4 regions of the Micromonospora sp. NPDC005707 genome follow, and region 4 is predicted to be linked to each of the others. Evidence: riboswitches for the same ligand, from Rfam matches in the RefSeq annotation. Region 4 holds a riboswitch; each other region holds the start of a gene.
The links. Region 4 has a riboswitch for cyclic di-AMP ahead of ABZ452_RS18145 (NlpC/P60 family protein). Riboswitches for the same ligand answer to the same signal wherever they lie in the genome.
Positions count from the first base shown of each region.

Region 1: another riboswitch for cyclic di-AMP. It lies ahead of ABZ452_RS31965 (transglycosylase family protein); the one in region 4 lies ahead of ABZ452_RS18145 (NlpC/P60 family protein).
Region 2: another riboswitch for cyclic di-AMP. It lies ahead of ABZ452_RS25665 (C39 family peptidase); the one in region 4 lies ahead of ABZ452_RS18145 (NlpC/P60 family protein).
Region 3: another riboswitch for cyclic di-AMP. It lies ahead of ABZ452_RS06025 (hypothetical protein); the one in region 4 lies ahead of ABZ452_RS18145 (NlpC/P60 family protein).

Region 1 covers NZ_JBEXYR010000031.1:10,219-14,743, forward strand. The annotation lists gene ABZ452_RS31960 (LLM class flavin-dependent oxidoreductase) at 1-1,164, opposite strand, end outside; cyclic di-AMP (ydaO/yuaA leader) riboswitch at 1,495-1,666, shown strand; gene ABZ452_RS31965 (transglycosylase family protein) at 1,666-2,334, shown strand; gene ABZ452_RS31970 (YbaB/EbfC family nucleoid-associated protein) at 2,451-2,912, shown strand; gene ABZ452_RS31975 (M4 family metallopeptidase) at 3,003-4,525, opposite strand, start outside.
Region 2 covers NZ_JBEXYR010000015.1:292-4,816, reverse strand. The annotation lists gene ABZ452_RS25675 (CDP-glycerol glycerophosphotransferase family protein) at 1-378, shown strand, start outside; gene ABZ452_RS25670 (alpha/beta fold hydrolase) at 387-1,139, opposite strand; gene ABZ452_RS25665 (C39 family peptidase) at 1,243-2,085, opposite strand; cyclic di-AMP (ydaO/yuaA leader) riboswitch at 2,285-2,427, opposite strand; gene ABZ452_RS25660 (hypothetical protein) at 3,406-4,182, opposite strand; gene ABZ452_RS25655 (hypothetical protein) at 4,344-4,525, opposite strand, start outside.
Region 3 covers NZ_JBEXYR010000003.1:188,163-192,687, forward strand. The annotation lists gene ABZ452_RS06015 (SRPBCC family protein) at 1-271, shown strand, start outside; gene ABZ452_RS06020 (hypothetical protein) at 288-797, opposite strand; gene ABZ452_RS06025 (hypothetical protein) at 896-1,972, opposite strand; cyclic di-AMP (ydaO/yuaA leader) riboswitch at 1,978-2,107, opposite strand; gene ABZ452_RS06030 (cation diffusion facilitator family transporter) at 2,251-3,165, opposite strand; gene ABZ452_RS06035 (AAA family ATPase) at 3,256-4,525, opposite strand, start outside.
Region 4 covers NZ_JBEXYR010000008.1:154,404-158,928, reverse strand. The annotation lists gene ABZ452_RS18155 (NlpC/P60 family protein) at 1-310, shown strand, start outside; gene ABZ452_RS18150 (peptidoglycan recognition family protein) at 381-2,378, opposite strand; cyclic di-AMP (ydaO/yuaA leader) riboswitch at 2,619-2,754, shown strand; gene ABZ452_RS18145 (NlpC/P60 family protein) at 2,768-3,805, shown strand; gene dcd (dCTP deaminase) at 3,884-4,462, opposite strand.

The DNA of each region.
Region 1 (4,525 bases), on a different contig from region 4:
CTGCTCCAGCAGGTCCCGCACCTGCCCGAGCTCCTGGCGCAGGTGGTCGTGCACGTCCACGAGGTGCTGCCCGGCGGCCTGCCCGCGAGGCGTGTAGACGTGCCCGGCCGGTGCCGGTGGCGCCGCGGGTCGGGTCGACTCGTCCCAGGGCTGGCGCGCGCTCAGCCGTACCCCCGGATCGGGGGTGGGGGTGACCGCGAGCGCGGTCGACCCGCCGGCCTCGACGGCGGCCTGCTGCTCCTCCACTGCGCGGGCGCGGCTGCCCGGCGTGGTGCGTTCGGCGGCGACCAGCTCGCGGACCGCCGGCGCCACCTCCTGGGCGAAGAGCTGGACGGCGCGCGGCTCGTCGCTGCCCAGGATGAACGTGGCGACGCCGTGGTCCAGGGCGAGCCCGGCCAGCTCCTCCACCCACTGCTCCGGCGGGCCGTCCAGGAAGCCGCCCGACGACCGCGAGAAGGTGCCGGTGACGTTGAGCAGCCGGCGCACCGCGCCGGGATCCCGTCCGGCCTCGGCGGCGGCCTCGTCGATCACCGCGTTCAGCGCCGGCAGCTCGGCCGGCCCCTTCGGCAGGTACGCGAGCGACGGCAGCCAGCCGTCCGCCGCGCGACCGACCAGCCGCAGCATCCGCGGCTTGTACGCGCCGACCCAGACCCGCACCGGGTGGGCCGGCGCCGGCCCGCGCTTGGCCCCGACCACCCGGTAGTGCTCGCCCTCGACCCGGACCATGCCGCGCCGTTCGGTGTCCCAGACCTCGCGGATCACCCGGATCGCCTCGTCGAGGGCGTCCACGGCCGCGCCGGGGGAGAGCCGGCGCCCGCCGACCGCCTCGATCGCCTCCCAGAAGGCCCCGGCGCCGAGGCCCAGCTCGACCCGGCCGCCGGTGAGCAGGTCCAGGCTGGCCACGCTGCGGGCCAGCACCACGGGCTGGCGCAGCGGCAGGTTGAGCACGTTGCCGGCGAGGGTGATGCGGCTGGTGGCCGCGGCCACGAAGGACATGAGCGTCCAGGTGTCCAGGAACCCGGGCTGGTAGGGATGGTCCTGGAAGGTCACCAGGTCCAGGCCTACCTGCTCGCAGAGCTTGGCCCGCGCGACCACCTGCTCGGGCCGCCCGGCGCTGGGGGTGAGGAAGCCGCCGAAGGTCAGCTCGTGTCCGTGATCGCTCATGCCTCGCCGCCTCGTGCCGATCTTGCGCGAACCTGCCCACGGTAGCCTCCCGCGTCGCGCGGCGGGCCGGGAACCCGCCGCCGAGGATCCGCGCCGCGCCACTCGCCACGGTGGACCCGGCACCCGCCGGCCGTCCTCTTCGGCCGGTGCCTGGAAACGCCGCTGTGAGCTGCGAAAACACGCCAACCGTCAGATCGCTACGACAGATTCGACGGTTCCGCAAGCCGGGAGACGGGGTCGTCGCTCGGCCGGGTGAAGAACTTCACAAGAAGTGGGCGTTCGGGACAAACCGTTCCTAACGTCGGATCCGTTCGCGATCGCGGACACCACGGGCCGGCAACGCCTAATCCCGCCGCCGGCCCGGCGGTCCTGGACCTTTGGCGGGAGCGGGGGACCCACATGTTCCTCGGTGCACGACACCTCGGGGTGAAGCCGCCTGCGGCGGCCGGGCTCCTCGGCCCGAACCCGACAGCTCACCTCGTCGGCGTGGAGGAAAACCACATGGCAACTGATCACGTCGCCCGTCACCGACGGACCGCGCAGCGTCGCACCGCCGTCGGGGCGCTCGTCGTCGGCGCGGCCACCGGCGCCGCCGCCCTTCTCGGCCCGGCCGCCCCGGCCAGCGCCGCCGGCGTCAACTGGGACGCCGTCGCCCAGTGCGAGTCCGGCGGCAACTGGCACATCAACACCGGCAACGGCTACTACGGCGGGCTCCAGTTCTCCCGGAGCACCTGGAACGGCTACGGCGGCAAGAAGTACGCGAGCCGGGCCGACCTGGCCAGCCGCGGCGAGCAGATCGCCATCGCCGAGAAGGTCCTCGACGGGCAGGGCATCGGCGCCTGGCCGGTCTGCGGCAAGAAGGGCGGCTCCACCAAGCGGTACGCCGCCAAGGACTCGGGCTCGGCGAAGTCCACGAAGAAGGCCACGAGGAAGACCACCTCGGCCACGAAGAAGGCCACCTCGCAGCGGTCGTACCGCGGTGAGCGGCGGACCGCGCCGAGCACCGGCGGCGCCGGCGCCTACCTGGTCCGGCCGGGGGACACCCTCTCCGAGATCGCCGACGCGAAGAACGTCGCCGGTGGTTGGCACGCCCTCTACGCGCGCAACAAGGGCGTGGTCGGCGACAACCCGGGCCTCATCTTCCCGGGCCAGCGGCTTCGCCTGCGCTGACGCCACACCGGTGCGCCGCACCACGAACGCCCGGCCGGGGTTCCCGGCCGGGCGTTCGGCGTCGGGGCCGGTTGCTATCGTCACGGTGCTCGGAAAGACGTGAAGAAAGCGCGGATATGACCAACGATTCGTTCTCCGCGGCCGCGAGCCTCGACGAGCTGCTGACCAGGACGCAGCAGGCGCTGTCCGCGATGCGCTCCCGGGCCGGCGACCACGCCGACGACGCGCCGGCCCAGCTGCTCCGGGCCGAGGGCGGCGCGGCCGACGGCCGGGTCCGTGCCGTCGCCGTCCAGGGTGGCCGGCTGGAGTCCGTCACCGTCGACCCGGAGCTGGCCGGCGAACCCCTGGACGCCCTGTGCGGGCACGTCGTGACGGCCGTGAACGCCGCGCTCACCGAGCTGGAGGCCCGGGTCAGCGCCTCCGCCCAGGCGGACGTGGACGCCCTCGCCGCCCGGCTCGGCGGCCTGCCCGAGCAGTCCGCCCGGGACATGGAGCGGTTCGGCCGGGCGATGGAGGGCGTCGCGGCCCGGATCCGCCGCGACGACGCCGCCGGTTCCCGCGCGGCCCACCCGGCCTGACCGCGGGCCGGAATCCGAACCGGCCACGAGCCACGGAGACGACGAAGCGGCCGGCCGTCGGGAGGACGACGGCCGGCCGCTCCGGTGTGCTCAGCTCAGGGTGAGCGCGGTGTCGTCGACGACGAAGGAGGTCTGCAGGGAGCTGTCCTCCACGCCACTGAACGAGATGGTGGCGGTGGTGCCGGCCAGCGACGAGACGTCGAAGGACCGCTGCACGTAGCCGGTGGCCTTGTTGAGGTTGGAGTAGGTGGCCAGGGTGGTGCTGCCCGCCTTCACGGTCAGCTTGTCGTAGGCGGTCGTCGTGGTCGACTCCGCGCTGTCGATGTGCAGCCAGAAGCTCAGCGTCGCCCGGCAGCCGGCGGGAATCGTCACCGACTGCGTGAGGGTGTCGGTGTGCGTCGAGCCGTAGCCGTCGAGCCAGGCCTTGTACGAGCCGCCGTGCGCCGCCTGGCTGGTGGAGTTGGTGATGACGCCGGAGGAGGCGGTCCAGCTCACGTTGCCCGACTCGAAGCCGGGGTTGGCCAGCTTCTGGCCGGTGCAGCTGCCCGACGGCGGGGTGGTCGTGGTGGTCGGGGTCGGCGTCGGGGTGCCGCCCGTGCACGTGGCCTCACCGGTCTGCGCCGGCACGCTGATCGCGGTCCAGGCGGCCTTGACCGCGTTGAACTCGGTGCAGCTGGTCGGGTAGAGGTTCTTCGCCGCCTGCAGCGTCCAGACCCGGTACTTCAGGTACGACGAGGACGAGGTCTTCAGCAGCATGGCGTTGTACATGATCTTCATGGCCTTCTGGATGCCCAGGCCGGTGACGCTGCTGCCGTTGCAGGTGGAGCTGGCCGGCTGCCCGTTGGTCGGGCTGCTGCCGTTGGCCAGCAGGTAGAACCAGTGGTTGCCCGGACCCGCCGCGGCGTGCACCTCGGTGCCGGGGATGCTGCTGGAGTAGCAGTTCGGGTCGCCGAGCGCCGACGGGTTGTACATGTTGCGGATCGGGCCGCTGCCCACGAGGTTGACCTTCTCGCCGACCAGGAAGTCGGGAGCGTCGTAGCTGGACGGCTCGTTGGCGAACCACTCGGTGGCCGCGCCGAAGGTGTCGGCGACGAACTCCTGGGTGCCGCCGCCGGAGATGCCACCCGGGGTGTGGTCGTCGATGCCGTGGCCGATCTCGTGGGCCACCACGTCGAGCGAGCCGATCCACTGGCCCGAGGTGTTCTTGCCGATCTGGACCTGGGAGCCGTCGTAGTAGGCGTTCTGGTCGTTCAGCCCCACCCGGATCGGCCAGTAGCCGCCGTTGCCGTCGGCGCCGTTGCGGCCCAGCCACTGGGCGAGCATCTTGTGCTCGGTCTGCGCGGCGAACAGCGCGTCGACGCAGCCGGTCTCCCGGTTGGTGGCGGTGCCGTTGCCCCAGACGTCGTCGGAGCCGCTGAACGTCGTGTTGTTCGCGGCGTCCTGGCAGCTCAGGTTGGTGACCGTCGGGTCCTTCATGCTGTAGGTGGCGCCCGACTGCGTGGTGTTCAGGGTCAGCGGGCTGGGTCCGTTCCACGCCCCGGTGCCGGTGCCGTGCACGACGTGCTCCTGCGTGCGCAGCACCGCGCCGGTGCGGGCGTCGACGTCGACCGTGA
Region 2 (4,525 bases), on a different contig from region 4:
ACCGAGTGCGTCAACCGGGCCGACGCGCTGGTCTCGGACGTCTCCGGGGTGATCTCCGACTGGCTCTACTCCGGCAAGCCGTACGCGGTCACCGACATGGGCGTCGACGGGGAGCACTTCGTCGAGCGGTTCCCCCTCGCCGGTTCCGGCTACGTGCTGCGCCGGGACATGTCCAACGTGGACGAGGTGCTGACCGGGCTCCTGGACACCGACCCGAAGGCGGCGGCGCGCTGGGCCACCCGCGCCCGCTACCTGGGCGACTTCCCGGCCGAGTCCTACGCCGAGGTGTTTCTCGACGCCGCCCGCCGGCAGCTCGCGCCGGCCGGGACCGCGCCCGCCCCGCGGGACGGTTCGCCGCTCCCCTCCCCCACCGCCTGAGCCGAGGCTCAGAGGTACGCGTCGAGCAGGGCGAGCACCGCCGCCGGGTCCTCGACGTGCGCGTTGTGGCCCAGGCCGGGCAGGGTGGCGACCGGGACGCCCAGTTCCTTGAGCTGCGCGTCGGTCACCATCGGGTCCTGCTCGCCACGGGCCAGCAGCACCGGGACGTCGACGGCGGCGAGCAGCGCCGGCAGCCGGGGCTCCCCCACCGCGAAGGCGGCCGGGTCCATGGCCAGCCGCCAGCGGCCGTCCTCCCGGCGCAGCCCCGCCTCCACCACGGGGTGGTCGGGGGCGAACAGCCCGGCCAGCCCGGAGACCCGCAGGTAGCGGCGGGCCGCCTCGTCCCGGGTGGCGAACCAGGTCACCGGACGGTCGGCCAGCTCGCGGGCCTTCTCCAGCTCGGCCGGGGACCAGACGGCCTTGATGCCCAGCCCGACCACCGCGTCGACGGGCAGGCGCCGCGACCGCGCGGCCAGCGCCAGCGCCACGACCCCGCCCAGCGAGTGGCCGAGCAGCACGAGCCGGTCGCGGGGGCCGAGCCGCTCGGCCACCGGACCGAGCCCCTCGACCACCCGCCGGGCCAGGGCCTCGAAGGAGTATTCCGGCAGCGGGGGCGACCAGCCGTGCCCGGCCAGGTCGGGTGCGAGCCACCGCCCCGCCCAGTGGCGCTCCAGCAGCGGCGCCCAGGGCAGCCACACCTCACCGGTGGCGCCCATGCCGTGCAGCAGCAGCAGATGGCGGGTACCCGTCGCGTCGCCCATAGGCCGCAGTGTGCCACCGGACGGACACGACGCGCGAGAGCAGCCGGCACGACGACGTCGGGCACCGGCTCGGTGGAGCCGGTGCCCGACGGGAGAGCTGCGATCAGGCGGAGTAGCCGCGCGTGGCCGCCCAGTTCGCCAGGTCGATGGTGCTGATCCAGTACGCGGGCAGCGCCGCGTTCGCCGAGTCGGCGATCCGGACCGTGCGGCCGTCGTTCTTGTAGCCGACCACCGCGATGTAGTGGCCGCCCGGGAACGAGTGCCAGCCGCCGTCGGTGTCGGTGGCGTCGCCGGCGATGTTGACCACCACTCCCCGGCCGTCGGTGATCGCCTTGACCACGTCAGCCTGGAGCTGGTCGATCTCCGCCGGGCTCGCCGAGCCGCCGAACATGTGCGTCCGGTACGGGTTGCCCTTGACCATCTGGTTCAGGCCCCGGGTGGTGTCCTCGGCGGAGTTGGTGCCGTTCTCGCCGGCGTTCAGCGGGGCGATCATCGCGTCCTGGGTGGTCTCGACGCCGCTCGCGCTGAGCGCGTTGCGCACCGCGGCCGGGCCGCAGTTCCAGTAGGCGGTCTGCGCCTCGTAGGTGTAGTCCAGCACCTTGGTCGACGGCGGCTTCGGCTTGGCCTTCCGGGTGGTGTCCGGGTCGGTGGTGGCCTTGGCCGCGGACTTCGCGGCCGACGGCGACGCGCTCGGCGAGGCGGACGGCGCCGGGACGGCCGCCCGGGCCTCGCCCCGGCTGGCGACCTCACCGAGCCGCGAGCCCAGCTCGGCGACCGCGGCGGTGTTCTCCTGCTGGACCGGGGCGTCGTCGGTGGCGTTCAGGGTGGCGCCGGCGCCGCCGGCGAGCACGAGCGCCGCGGCCGAGCCGGCGATGATCTGGTACGGGCGCTCGGTCACGAGACGCCGCAGCTGACGCTTCAGGTGATGCTTCACGGGTTCCTCCACGGGAGCGTGCGCGGCACACACCGGCCCACGCGCGGAGGAACTCACGCGCGCTGGCGGGGCGGGTCGCCGCGGAAGGGGAGCGCCCGGGGGGCCGGGCGTTCGGGGCGGTTGCCGGGTCCGGTCGCCGTCAGGCGAGCGCCGGCACCACGATGCCGTGGAGGCGGGGGGACGAGCGGGGGGAGGTGAGCACGAGGAATGGCACTCCTTCCGTGGCCGCCGACCGGGTTAGCTGACGGATTCGGGCGGGAAGTACGCCCTACCACAGGCCGTGGGCCCGCGGATTCACCCCGGTGTTGCTGTGGGTCCCCGGTTCGTAAGAACACGATTAGGCGGGTCGGCGCGGCGTCGCCACTTGCGATCGGAAACCGCTCCGGACGCGCCGACACTACCGGTGGGTATGCCGCCTGCCAAGCGCTCCCACCTGCTTAAACCTCGTGCATCGCTACGGATATCGGAACACTCCGTCACTGACTTCACTCAATGGGACAGGCAGTTACGGCGGCGCCGGCGGGCGAAAAGCGGACATCCGGTGGCGGCTGACCCGGAATTGCGGGGGCACTTCGCCCGGCCTGCGCCCGGTGACCGTTTCCGGGGTCCCGGTGACCGGGCTCACCGAATTCGGATAACAATTCGGCAGACTCGGCCCCGCGTGGGGAGTCGGGCTCACGTGACGCCATGGGAGTCGGCCCCCGCGTGACGCCGTGAGGTCGGACCGGCGTGACGCCGTGGGGTCGGACCAGCGTGACGCGCGGGGTCGGACCAGCGTGACGCGTGGGGTCGGGCCGGCCGTGACGCCGTGGGTCGAACCGGCGTGACGCCGTGGGGTCGAGTCGGCGCGACGCCGCGGGTCGGGCCGGCGGTGACGCAGGCCGGGCACGACGGCTCTCCAGCTACCGCTGCCACGGGCCACGGGCCACGGGCCACGGGCCACGGGGCACGGGCCACAGGCCACAGGGTTACCCAGCGGCCCCGCCAGCCGGCCCACCGGCGCCCAGGACATTCGCTCAAGACCGGCTACGAACTTGGTGTCCTGGCCAGCCGGCTCGCCGACCGCCAGGACATCCGCTCGGACCCGCTAGGAACTTGATGTCCTGAACGACTCACGCCCAACTTGCCGCCGGCCACGTCTGGTCGGTCACGACGGCAGCTCGACAGGCGTCCGGGAGGGCCGCGCGCCCGATCCGTTCACGTCATCAAGTTCCTAGCGGCCGGCACGACCACATCCGGCCACCGGCTCTCCGGCCGCACGCTCTCCGGCCGCACGCTCGCCGCCCTGCGGACGGTTGCCACCAGCTCTCCCGGAACGGGAGTGGACCACGTTCAGCCGGCCCGGACGGGACGCCAGCGCGCCCCGGGCACGGTGGCCGGGATCCGCACCGTCGCGTCGTTCCGCCCCTCCACGGTCGCCGTGGCGGCGTCGGCGGGACGGAGGGCGGTGGCCGCCGCGTAGGACTCGGCCGACAGGGCGCGGGCCGCCTCGGCGGCCAGTTCGGCGTCCCGCCACGCCCGCCGCTCCCGCTCGGCGGCCGTCGCCCAGGCCGCCCGGCGGCTCTCGCGTACGGCCCGGGCCAGGACGATCTCCTGCTCGGCCGGGTGCCGGCGCGGGTCCCACCCGTTGCGGTGGGCCAGCACGTCGGCGAGTTGCCGGGCGCTCAGGTCGCCCCGCCAGTGCGCGGTCATCGCGGCGTGGTGCAGCCAGCGCTCCCGGGCCGCGTACTCGGCCGGGGTGCGTGGGGTGTGCGGGGCGGGCAGGGCGGCGGCGCTGGCGAGGCGGCGGGCGGCGGCCTCGGCCTCGTCGTACGCCCGCCAGGCCCGATCGGCCTCGTCCTGGGCGGTGAGCCACTGCTCGCGGCGCCGCCGGGCGCTCTGCGCGGCGCCGGCGGCGGCCACCGCCACCTCGTCGGCGTAGCGGCGCAGGTCGGCCCGGCGAGCGGCTTCCTCGGCGGCCGGGTCGGGCGCCGGATCGGGCGCGCCGTCGCGCTCCGGGCGGGCGACCAGCACGGCGAGCAGGCCGAGGGCGAGCACGAGCAGGGCCGACCAGATCGCGGCGGCCTCGGGAACCTCGGTCAGGAAACGGTAGAGAACGGTTTGCGGCATGTCGGCACCTCACGGGAGAGAACGTGGTGGAGAGGTGTCCGCACGACCCGTGGATGCGGCGGGCGCGGCGGCAGCGGGTGCCGCGGGGCCGCCCGGCGGGCGGGTGCGGGGGTGAGGTTCGGTGCGTGCGGCGGGCGTGGGGCGCCGGCCCGCGGGCGGGGTCAGCGGGCGGGCGGGGCCCGGGAGCCGACGGTGGCCGGGACCAGCCCGGTCAGGACGAGCGGCCGGCCGGTCACGCCTGTCACGGCCGAGAGGGGCGCCACCGGCACGGACTCAACAGCGGGGACGGCCCGCGTGTCAGCGGCTGCGCCGCCGACGTCCTGCCCACCAGCGGTGACGGCGG
Region 3 (4,525 bases), on a different contig from region 4:
CGGCCCGCTGCACTTCCCGGTCACCTACCAGGCGGACGTGCTGGTCGCCACCGAGGACGAGGTCGTGACCGTGGCCCGGCAGCAGCCGGCCACCACGGTGCGCAACCACACGCGGCTGCGCGACGAGCCCGACGGGGTGGTGCGGATCGACGTGGAGATCACCCTCTCCGCACCGGCACCGCTGTTCGGCTACGCCTTCCGGCAGGCCCGGGCGGCCCACCTCGGGCTGGCCAGCCGGCTCGGCGCCACCCTGGAGGGGCAGGCGGTCTGACCCGGGGCGCCCTGACTCAGCCGCGTCGCCCGGCGGGCACCGGTCGTCGGGCCGCCGGCCGGGCCGGCCGCAGCCGCCCCCACGGCTTGTAGGTGGACAGCACGGTCACGACGAGCAGCAGCGTGCTGGAGACGGTCGGCGCGACCACCAGGTCGACGCGGAGGTGGGCGTCGGCCGCCCCGGCCAGCTCACCGAGGTGCCGGACCCGCGGGGTGAGCAGGAGCAGCACCAGCGTGAGCACCACGGTGGTGACGGCGAACTTCACCAGCACCCAGCGCCAGCGCAGCAGGCCCCACGGGGTGAGCAGCGCGCTGGCGAGCCCGACCAGCCAGACGAGCACGCTCAGCGGGGCGAACAGCCAGGTGACCAGCAGCGCGGCGGCCGGATAGACCACCTCGGGGTCGGCCCCGCGCAGCCCGGCCACGCCGAGGGCCAGCAGCACCAGGTCGGCGCCGAGCCACCCCAGCGAGGTGACCAGGTGCAGGGTGAGCAGGGCCTTGCGTCCGGCGGGGGAGAGTCGAGTCATGCCCCCGATGCTCGGCCGTCACGGGCGTCGCGTCGTGGGCCGCGCGGCGACACCCGGCGTACGTCGTGGGACGTAGCCGGGCGCCGCCGGGGCGGGGATCAGTACACCGAGAGGTGCACGTGGTTGGTGTGGTCGCTGGACGGGTCGCCGTTGCCCCCGCTGTACGCCTTCCAGCCGCTGCTGGGCAGCCAGATCTGCCGGAACCAGATCACGTAGAGCACGGCGAGCGCGTCGGCGTTGCGGATGAAGTAGGCGGAGAGGTTGTTGCCGTACGTCTTGTCGCCGCCGCTGGCCACGCCGCCGAAGCCGCTCTTCTGCGCGGCGAAGTCGCAGGCCCGCCCCTTCGGGTGCTCGCCCGAGCCGCTGGGCCGGTGGCAGGAGACGTAGCGGGTGAAGCCGGCCGCCTTGGCCTGCTGGAGCGCGTGCAGCGTACGCGGGGTGATGCAGCCGTCGGCGGGCGTCGGGTCGTTGACGCTGCACGACTCGGGTGGCCAGGAGCCGTCGGCGTTGCGCTTGGCCGGCTTGGCGTTGGCCGACGAGGTGCCCTGGACGCTGCCGCCGCCGCTGCTGGACGCGCGGTTGTTCGCCACCTCCAGGGCGCGTTCGGCCTGCTGCTTGCGCTTGGCCATCACCGCGACCTGCTTGCGCTGCTCCTGGATCTCCCCGGTGAGCGCGGTCTGCGTGCGGGTGGCCTCGTCCCGGGTGTCGATGAGCTCGCGCAGCGCCCGGTCCTCGTGCGCGGCCACCTGCTCCAGCGCGGCCGCGCGGTCCATGAAGCCCTCGGGGCTGGTGCTGCCGAGCAGGGCCGCGGCGGTGCCCAGCCGCCCGGACCGGTATGCCACCCCGGCGATCTCGCCGACCTTGGCGTCCCGGACGGTCAGCTCGGCGTTGACCGTCTTGAGCTGGGCGGTGAGCTGCTGTTGCCGGGTCACCGAGCGGTTCAGCGCGGTGCGGGCGTCCAGCCACCCCTTGCTGGCGGCGTCGAGCTGGGCGCGCAGCGCCGGGGTGCCGCCCTCGTTGTCGCCGGGTGCGGCGGCGAGCAGCGCGGTCGGGGAAGCCGCCGCGACCGCCGAGGCGGGGGAGACCGGCGCGGTCACGACGCCGAGGGCGAGCGTCGCGACGAGCAGGGCCGCCAACCGGGCGACCGTCCGTCGTACAGGTGCCACTGGGGGCATTCACGTGTCCTTCCGTCCACCGCCGACCGGGTTAGCTGACGGGTTCGGGACGGAAGATCCCTACCGCTGACGCGGATGCACCCCACGAACGTGGTTCCCCGGCTCGCCCTGCGGGCGATTAGGCGCTGGCCACCGCAGGCGCCGGTGGGCGCCGCCCGGCGGAGGCCGCGGTCGAGCCTACCGGCGTTGTTCCGGGTCGGCTCCGCTGGTGGGAGCCGGTGTCCCGGTCAAAACCGGCATAAGTGCACAATAACCACTTGGATTTAAGATTGCCCTAATTACCACTCGACCGCGCCGCACGCCCCGGGAGACGCTCCGGGTTCGATCTGCAACGTGGCGTGATCGATCGAGAAGTCCTCGTGCAGGGCCGTCCGGGCGGCCGCCAGCACCTCGCCGACCTCGGCGCCCGGTGCCATGGTCAGGTGCGCCGAGGCCACCTCCATGCCCGAGGTGAGCGTCCAGACGTGCAGGTCGTGCACCTCGGCGACGCCGGGCACGGCGGCCAGCCGGTCGTGCACCGCGGTCACCTGGAGGTGCTCCGGGGCGGCCTGCACCAGGATCCGGACCGCGGCCCGGCCGAGTCGCCAGGTGCGCGGCAGGATGAACAGCCCGATCGCGACGGCGACCAGCGGGTCGGCCCACCACCAGTCGGTGACCGCGATGACCAGGGCGGCCCCGATCACGCCGAGCGAGCCGAGGAGGTCGCCCAGCACCTCCAGGTACGCCCCGCGCAGGTTGATGCTCTCCTCGGCGCCGGCGCGCAGCAGCGCGAACGCGGCGATGTTGGCGAGCAGGCCGAGCACCGCCACGGCGAGCATCGGCCCGGCGAGGACCTCCGGCGGCTCGCCGAACCGGCGTACCGCCTCGACCAGGACGTAGACGGCCACGGCGCCGAGCAGCACCGCGTTGGCCAGCGCGGCCAGCACCTCCAGCCGGTAGAGCCCGAAGGTGCGCTGCGGGTCGGTGTCGGCGTGCCGGGTGGCGGTGATCGCGGCGAGCGCCATGCCGATGCCGAGGACGTCGGTGAACATGTGCCCGGCGTCGGAGAGCAGGGCCAGCGAGCCGGTGGCGAAGGCGGCCACCGCCTCGACGACCATGAGGGCGGTGAGCAGCGCGAACGCGCCCCAGAGCCGACCACGGTGACGGTGCGCCGCGTTCGCCACCGCGCCGCTGTGGTCATGACCTGCGCCCACGCACACACCCTCTCGTCCGCCGCCCCGGCCGAGCTCAATCTATGCTCACATCGCTATGTGTGCAAGTGAACGCCGGATGCGGCGCCGCCGTCAGCCGACCGGGTCGAGCGTGGTGAGCCGCTGGGTGGCCCGGGAGAGCGCCACGTAGAGGGTGCGGACGCCCGACCCCGGATCGGCCCGGATCTCGCTCGGGGCGACCAGCACCACCCCGTCGTACTCCATGCCCTTGGCCTGGAGACTGGTCACCACCTGGAGCCGGCCGCCCAGGTCGCCCAGCCAGCCGGCCACCTCGTCCCGGCGCGGCACCGGCGTGATCACACCCACCGTGCCCTCGACCTCCGCCAGCAGCGCGCGCGCCGCCGCCGCCGTGGCGGCGGGTAGGTCGCCGGCGGGCACCGACCGCTCGACGGGCGGCACCCCGGTGGAACGGACCGCGGTGGGCAACGCGAGATCCGGGTGTACGCGGTGGATCTCCGCGGCCGCCACGGCGAAGATCTCCGCCGAGTTGCGGTAGTTGGTGGTCAGCTCGTACCGGTGGCGGCGGCGCCGGCCCAGCGCCTGGTCCCGGGCCCGGGCCAGCTCCTGCGGGTCACCGGTCCAGGCGGTCTGCGCCGGGTCGCCCACCACGGTCCAGGAGGCCAGCCGGCCCCGCCGGCCGATCATCCGCCACTGCATCGGCGAGACGTCCTGCGACTCGTCGACGACCACGTGGGCGTAGTCGCGGTAGTCCTCCGGGCGCTCCCGCGCGGCGGCCCGGGCGGCCCGCTGCCGGTCGGCGGCCGTGCTCAGCTCGCGGACGCCGCCGGCCAGCTGGAACGGGTCCCGCTTCGGCCTCGCCCGCCGCACCGGCTGGCCCAGAAGCGCGTCCAGCTCGTCCAGCAGCGCCACGTCGGCGATGGTCAGCCCCTCGCCGTCCAGGCTCCGGTACGCCCCGGTCAGCAGCCGGATCTCGGCCCCGGACAGGACGCCCCCGGCGTACCGGCGCAGCCGCTCCGGGCGGGCCAGCCAGCCCAGCACGTGGCGCGGGTGCAGCCGCGGCCACCAGGCCTTGAGGAACTCCCGGAACTCCGGCCGGTCGATGATCTCGTCCTCGAACGCGGGCTGCTCCGGCAGCCGGCCGATCCGCAGCCTGCGGGCCTGGGCCCAGAGCGCGGCGAGGACCGCGTCGAAGGCCGCCCGGCGCACCTCGTTGCGGCGCGCGCCGCGGGACAGCGTCCGGTCCCGGATGGCGTCCAGCTCGGCCCGCTCCAGGCGCAGCAGCTCACCCCGGTAGAGCAGGCGCAGCTCGCCGGGGGAGTCGGGCACCGCGTCCCGGACCGCCCGCTCCAGCACCCGGCGCATCCGCAGCGACCCCTTCACG
Region 4 (4,525 bases):
GGTCGGCGACCCGTACGTGTGGGGCGCCACCGGCCCGAACTCGTTCGACTGCTCCGGCCTCACCCAGTACGCCTACAAGGCGGCGGGCATCTCGCTCACCCACTTCACGGGCGCGCAGTGGAACGAGGGCCGCAAGGTCTCCCGCTCCGACGCCAGACCGGGTGACCTCGTCTTCTTCGGCAGCGACCTGCACCACGTCGGGCTATACCTCGGCAACGGGGTGATGGTGCACGCGCCACGGACCGGCAAGCCGGTCCAGGTGTCGAGCATCAGCACACAGCCGCTCGCCGGTTTCGTCCGGGTCACCTGACCCGTCCCCCAGCGACGAGAAGGCCCCCGGTCCGCCTGGACCGGGGGCCTTCTCCGTCGAGCGCTGGCTGCTACCTCGGTGCGCCGACCGGGGACGGCAGTATCAGCACGTCGTCGAGGTTGACGAACATGATCCGGTGGCCGAACTGGACCTGCGCGTACTTGGTCTCACCCCGGACCACGGTCCGGTCGCCCGGTGCCGAGCCGTCGAACGAGACGGCCCGGTAGTACTCGCTCGGCAGGACGCCGCCGAGTGCGTACCGCTGGCCGGCCGCGAACGTGTACTGGAGCGGGGACACGCCCTGGAACGGGATGGTGGCCGGGTAGGCCGCCTGCTCCGGGTAGGCGCGGCCGTACACCGGGATGGTGGTCTTCCCAGGCTTGGGCGTCACCACGAAGCCCGTCGACCACTTGGCGGTCGGCGCCGAGGCCGGGTTGAGGAACCAGGCCTTCTGCCCGAGGTACCAGATCGCCGTCCAGTCACCCTGCACGTCGGCCACGGCGTACGTCTGGCCGGCCGAGGCGCGGGCGCCGTGGTCGGAGATGTACATGGTGTCCGGCGTGCCGTCCGGGCGCAGCCCGAGGTCGTTGACCAGCGGGGCGGTCGCGCTCGGCGCGGTGTGCAGGACCACCGCGGACGAGCCGCGCAGCGGGCACGGCGCGGCCGGCGGGGTGGGCTTTGGGACGCCCGGCGGCTGCTGGTTGCAACCGACGAAGGCGGGCTGGTTGGTGGCGAAGTCCGGGTCGATGGTGACCAGGCCGGTGTGCGCGTTGCCGAGGGACCGGAAGGGCGCCTTCATGAGGTCGAAGTAGTGCGACCAGTCCCAGTACGGGCCCGGGTCCCAGTGCATCCCGCGCACGGTCGAGGCGGTGGTGCCGGGGACGTTGTCGTGGCCGATGATGTGCTGCCGGTCCAGCGGGATCTGGAACTTCAGCGCCAGGTGCCGGACCAGCTTGGCCGAGGCCCGGTACATCGCCTCGGTGTACCAGGTGCCGTGCCCGGCGAAGCCCTCGTGCTCCAGGCCGATGGACTTGGCGTTGACGTACCAGTTGCCGGCGTGCCAGCCGACGTCCTTGGCCTTGATGTGCTGGGCCACGTAGCCGTCCACCGAGCGCAGCGTGTAGTGCCAGCCCAGGTAGTCGGCGCGCTTCACCAGGTCGACGCTCGGGCCGAAGTAGCCCTCGGTGTCGTGGATGACGATGTATTCGATCTTCTGCTGGGCCGGCCGGTTGCCGAGGTCGTGGTTGCCGTAGTCGCCCGGGTCCGCGCTGAGCTGCTCGTAGGGGGCGGGAATCCACTCGCAGGCCAGCCGGACCGGGCACTCCAGGCCGTCCGGCCGCTCGGCCCGGCGCAGCCCGAGCCGGTGCAGCGCGGACTGGTCCGGCTTCACCGCGGTGGCGGCCAGGGTCACCCGCTGGCCGTCGTCGGTGGTCCGGGCCGCGCCGAGGCCGAGCTGGTCGTAGACCTCGTCGGCGAAGGCCGCCGCCGCGTCCTCGGTGTCCGCGCCGGAGTAGCGGGCCACCGCGCCGTACCAGGCCGCCGGGTCGGTGGTGGCGCCGACCGGCGAGCCCAACTGCTTCTGGTACGAGGCGAGCAGCGCCGCGCCGCCCCGGATGTTCGCGGCCGCGTCGGTGCGCAGCGTCTCCTCGGCGAGGCCGGTGAGCGCCGCGGCGGCGTCGAGCGTCTGCAGGGACGCCTGCGGCAGCACGTCCTCCGCCGGTGCGGCCGCGGTGGCCGGGTCGAGGGTGAGCGGCCGCGAGTCGTCGCCCCGCGGGTCCTCGTCCTCGCTGACGTGGCCGCTGGCCGGGGTCGCGAGGACGTGTTCGGCGTCGGTGAGGTGCATCGGGCCGTAGCCGCCGCTGGTGCTCGGCTGGCCCGGGTGGGTGTCCCAGCGCGACTCCAGGTACGAGACGCCGAGCAGGACGCTCTGCGGCACGCCGTACTCCGCCGCGGCGGCGGCGTACTGGTCCTGGCGGTCGGTGGCGGGTTGGGTGGTGAGCGGCTGGGCGGCCACCGGACCGGTCGCCACCAGGGCGGTGGCGGCTGCAACGGCTGCTGCCAGCAGCATCCGTCTGCCCGACGGCGGGGGTGAGAGGTGCATCGAACCTCCAGACAGGGATGGGGGTCACTGCGCCTCACCCTCACCCCGCGCACGGCCCGGGTCAATACCTTTCCGAGAGGTAATCTCCGCTGAAAGAATCTTTCGGGTACGGAGTGTCACGGCGTCTCGGGTTGCGGAACGATAACGACGCTCTCTACTCTGGTCAATCGTCGGCCGCGAGTTTCACCGTCCAACCCGGGTGGTGACGGTCCGGCACCGCCGAGTCGCCTCCGGGCGAGCCGGGGACCCAGGTAACTGGGGTGAATCCGCAGCCACTGCGGTAGGGCGCCTCCCTTCCCGCCCGAACCCGTCAGCTAACCCGGTAGGCGGCCAGGAAGAAGGAGTACGGAAGCCCGGTGGCACACCATGCCCCGCGGCCACCGTCGGTCCGGTCGGTCGACCGGTCGACGGCTGCGCCGCGTTCCCGCTGGTCCCGTTTCACCACCGCCCTCGCCGCCCTGGCCGGCACCGCCGTCGTCCTGACCGGCGGCGCCACGGCGGCTCACGCCGAACCGTCGGTCACCGAGATCGAGCGCCAGATCGACCAGGACTGGAACAAGCTCGAACCGATCATCGAACAGGTCAACGCCACCCGCGAGCAGCTCGCCGCCAAGCGGAAGCAGGCCGCCACGCTGGCCAAGCAGATCGCCCCGCTCCAGGCCCGGGTGGACGCCGCCCTCGGTCAGGTGGGCGGGCTCGCGGCCGACGCCTACAAGGGCGACAACAACCTCTCCACGGTCAACGCGCTGCTGGGCAGCCGGTCGCCGAGCGACCTGGTCGACGGCCTCGCCCTGCTCGACCGCTTCGCGAACCGCCAGCAGAAGCAGGTGCGGACCGTCGCCGCGCTGCGCGACCAGCTGGCCGCCAAGAAGCAGCCGCTCGACGAGATGATCACTGAGCTGTCGCGCACCGAGGCCCAGCTCGCGGCCAAGAAGAAGCAGATCGACGCCGAGATCGTCAAGCTCCAGAAGCTGCGCCTCAAGGTCTACGGCAACGGCGGCGGCGGTCCGCTGCGCCCGGCGCCCTGCCCCGCCGGCTACCCCGGCGGCCCGGCCGGCACCGCGGTCAAGTTCGCCTGCGCCCAGATCGGCAAGATCTACGTCTGGGGCGCCGCCGGCCCGGACCACTACGACTGCTCGGGCCTGACCATGGCTGCCTGGGCCAAGGCCGGCGTCTCGCTGCCGCACAACGCGCGGCAGCAGCACGACGTGACCCGGCGGGTGAGCCGGAGCGAGCTGCGCGCCGGTGACCTCGTCTTCTACTACAGCGACCTGCACCACGTCGGCATGTACGTCGGTGACGGCTGGGTGGTGCACGCCTCCCAGTCCGGCAAGCCGATCACGATGAAGCGCGTCGACGACGGCCAGATCAACAGCTACGGCCGCCCGGGCTGAGCGGTCCGCAGGGGTTGAGCGGTCCGCAGGGGCTCCCGCGTCGCGGGGGCCCCTGCGCCGTTGCCGGCCTCGGGCCGGTCAGCGGGTCGGCCAGGTGCGCCAGCTCTGCCAGGAGCGGCTCGGGGTCGGGCCGCGCTGGCCCTGGTAGCGCGAGCCGTACACCTCAGAGCCGTACGGGTGCTCGGCCGGCGAGGAGAGCCGGAAGATGCAGAGCTGGCCGATCTTCATGCCCGGCCAGAGCGTGATCGGCAGGTTCGCCACGTTGGACAGCTCCAGCGTGACGTGACCGGAGAAGCCCGGGTCGATGAAGCCGGCGGTCGAGTGGGTGAGCAGGCCGAGCCGGCCCAGTGAGCTCTTGCCCTCAAGTCGTCCGGCGAGCTGGTCGCCGAGCGAGATCACCTCCAGTGTGGAGGCGAGCACGAACTCGCCCGGGTGCAGCACGAACGGCTGGCCCTCGGCCACCTCCACCAACGAGGTGAGGTCGTCCTGCTGCACGGACGGGTCGATGTGCGTGTAGAGATGGTTGTTGAAGACCCGGAACAACCGGTCCAGACGGACGTCGATGCTGGACGGTTGCACCAGCGTGGGCTCGAAGGGCTCCAGCGCGAGCGTGCCAGTCTTGATCTCGGAGACCAGGTCCCGGTCGGAGAGCAGCATCGGAACACCATAGCGACCGGTACGGGTGACCTGCGTGTCGGACTACATCTTCGTACACCTGTT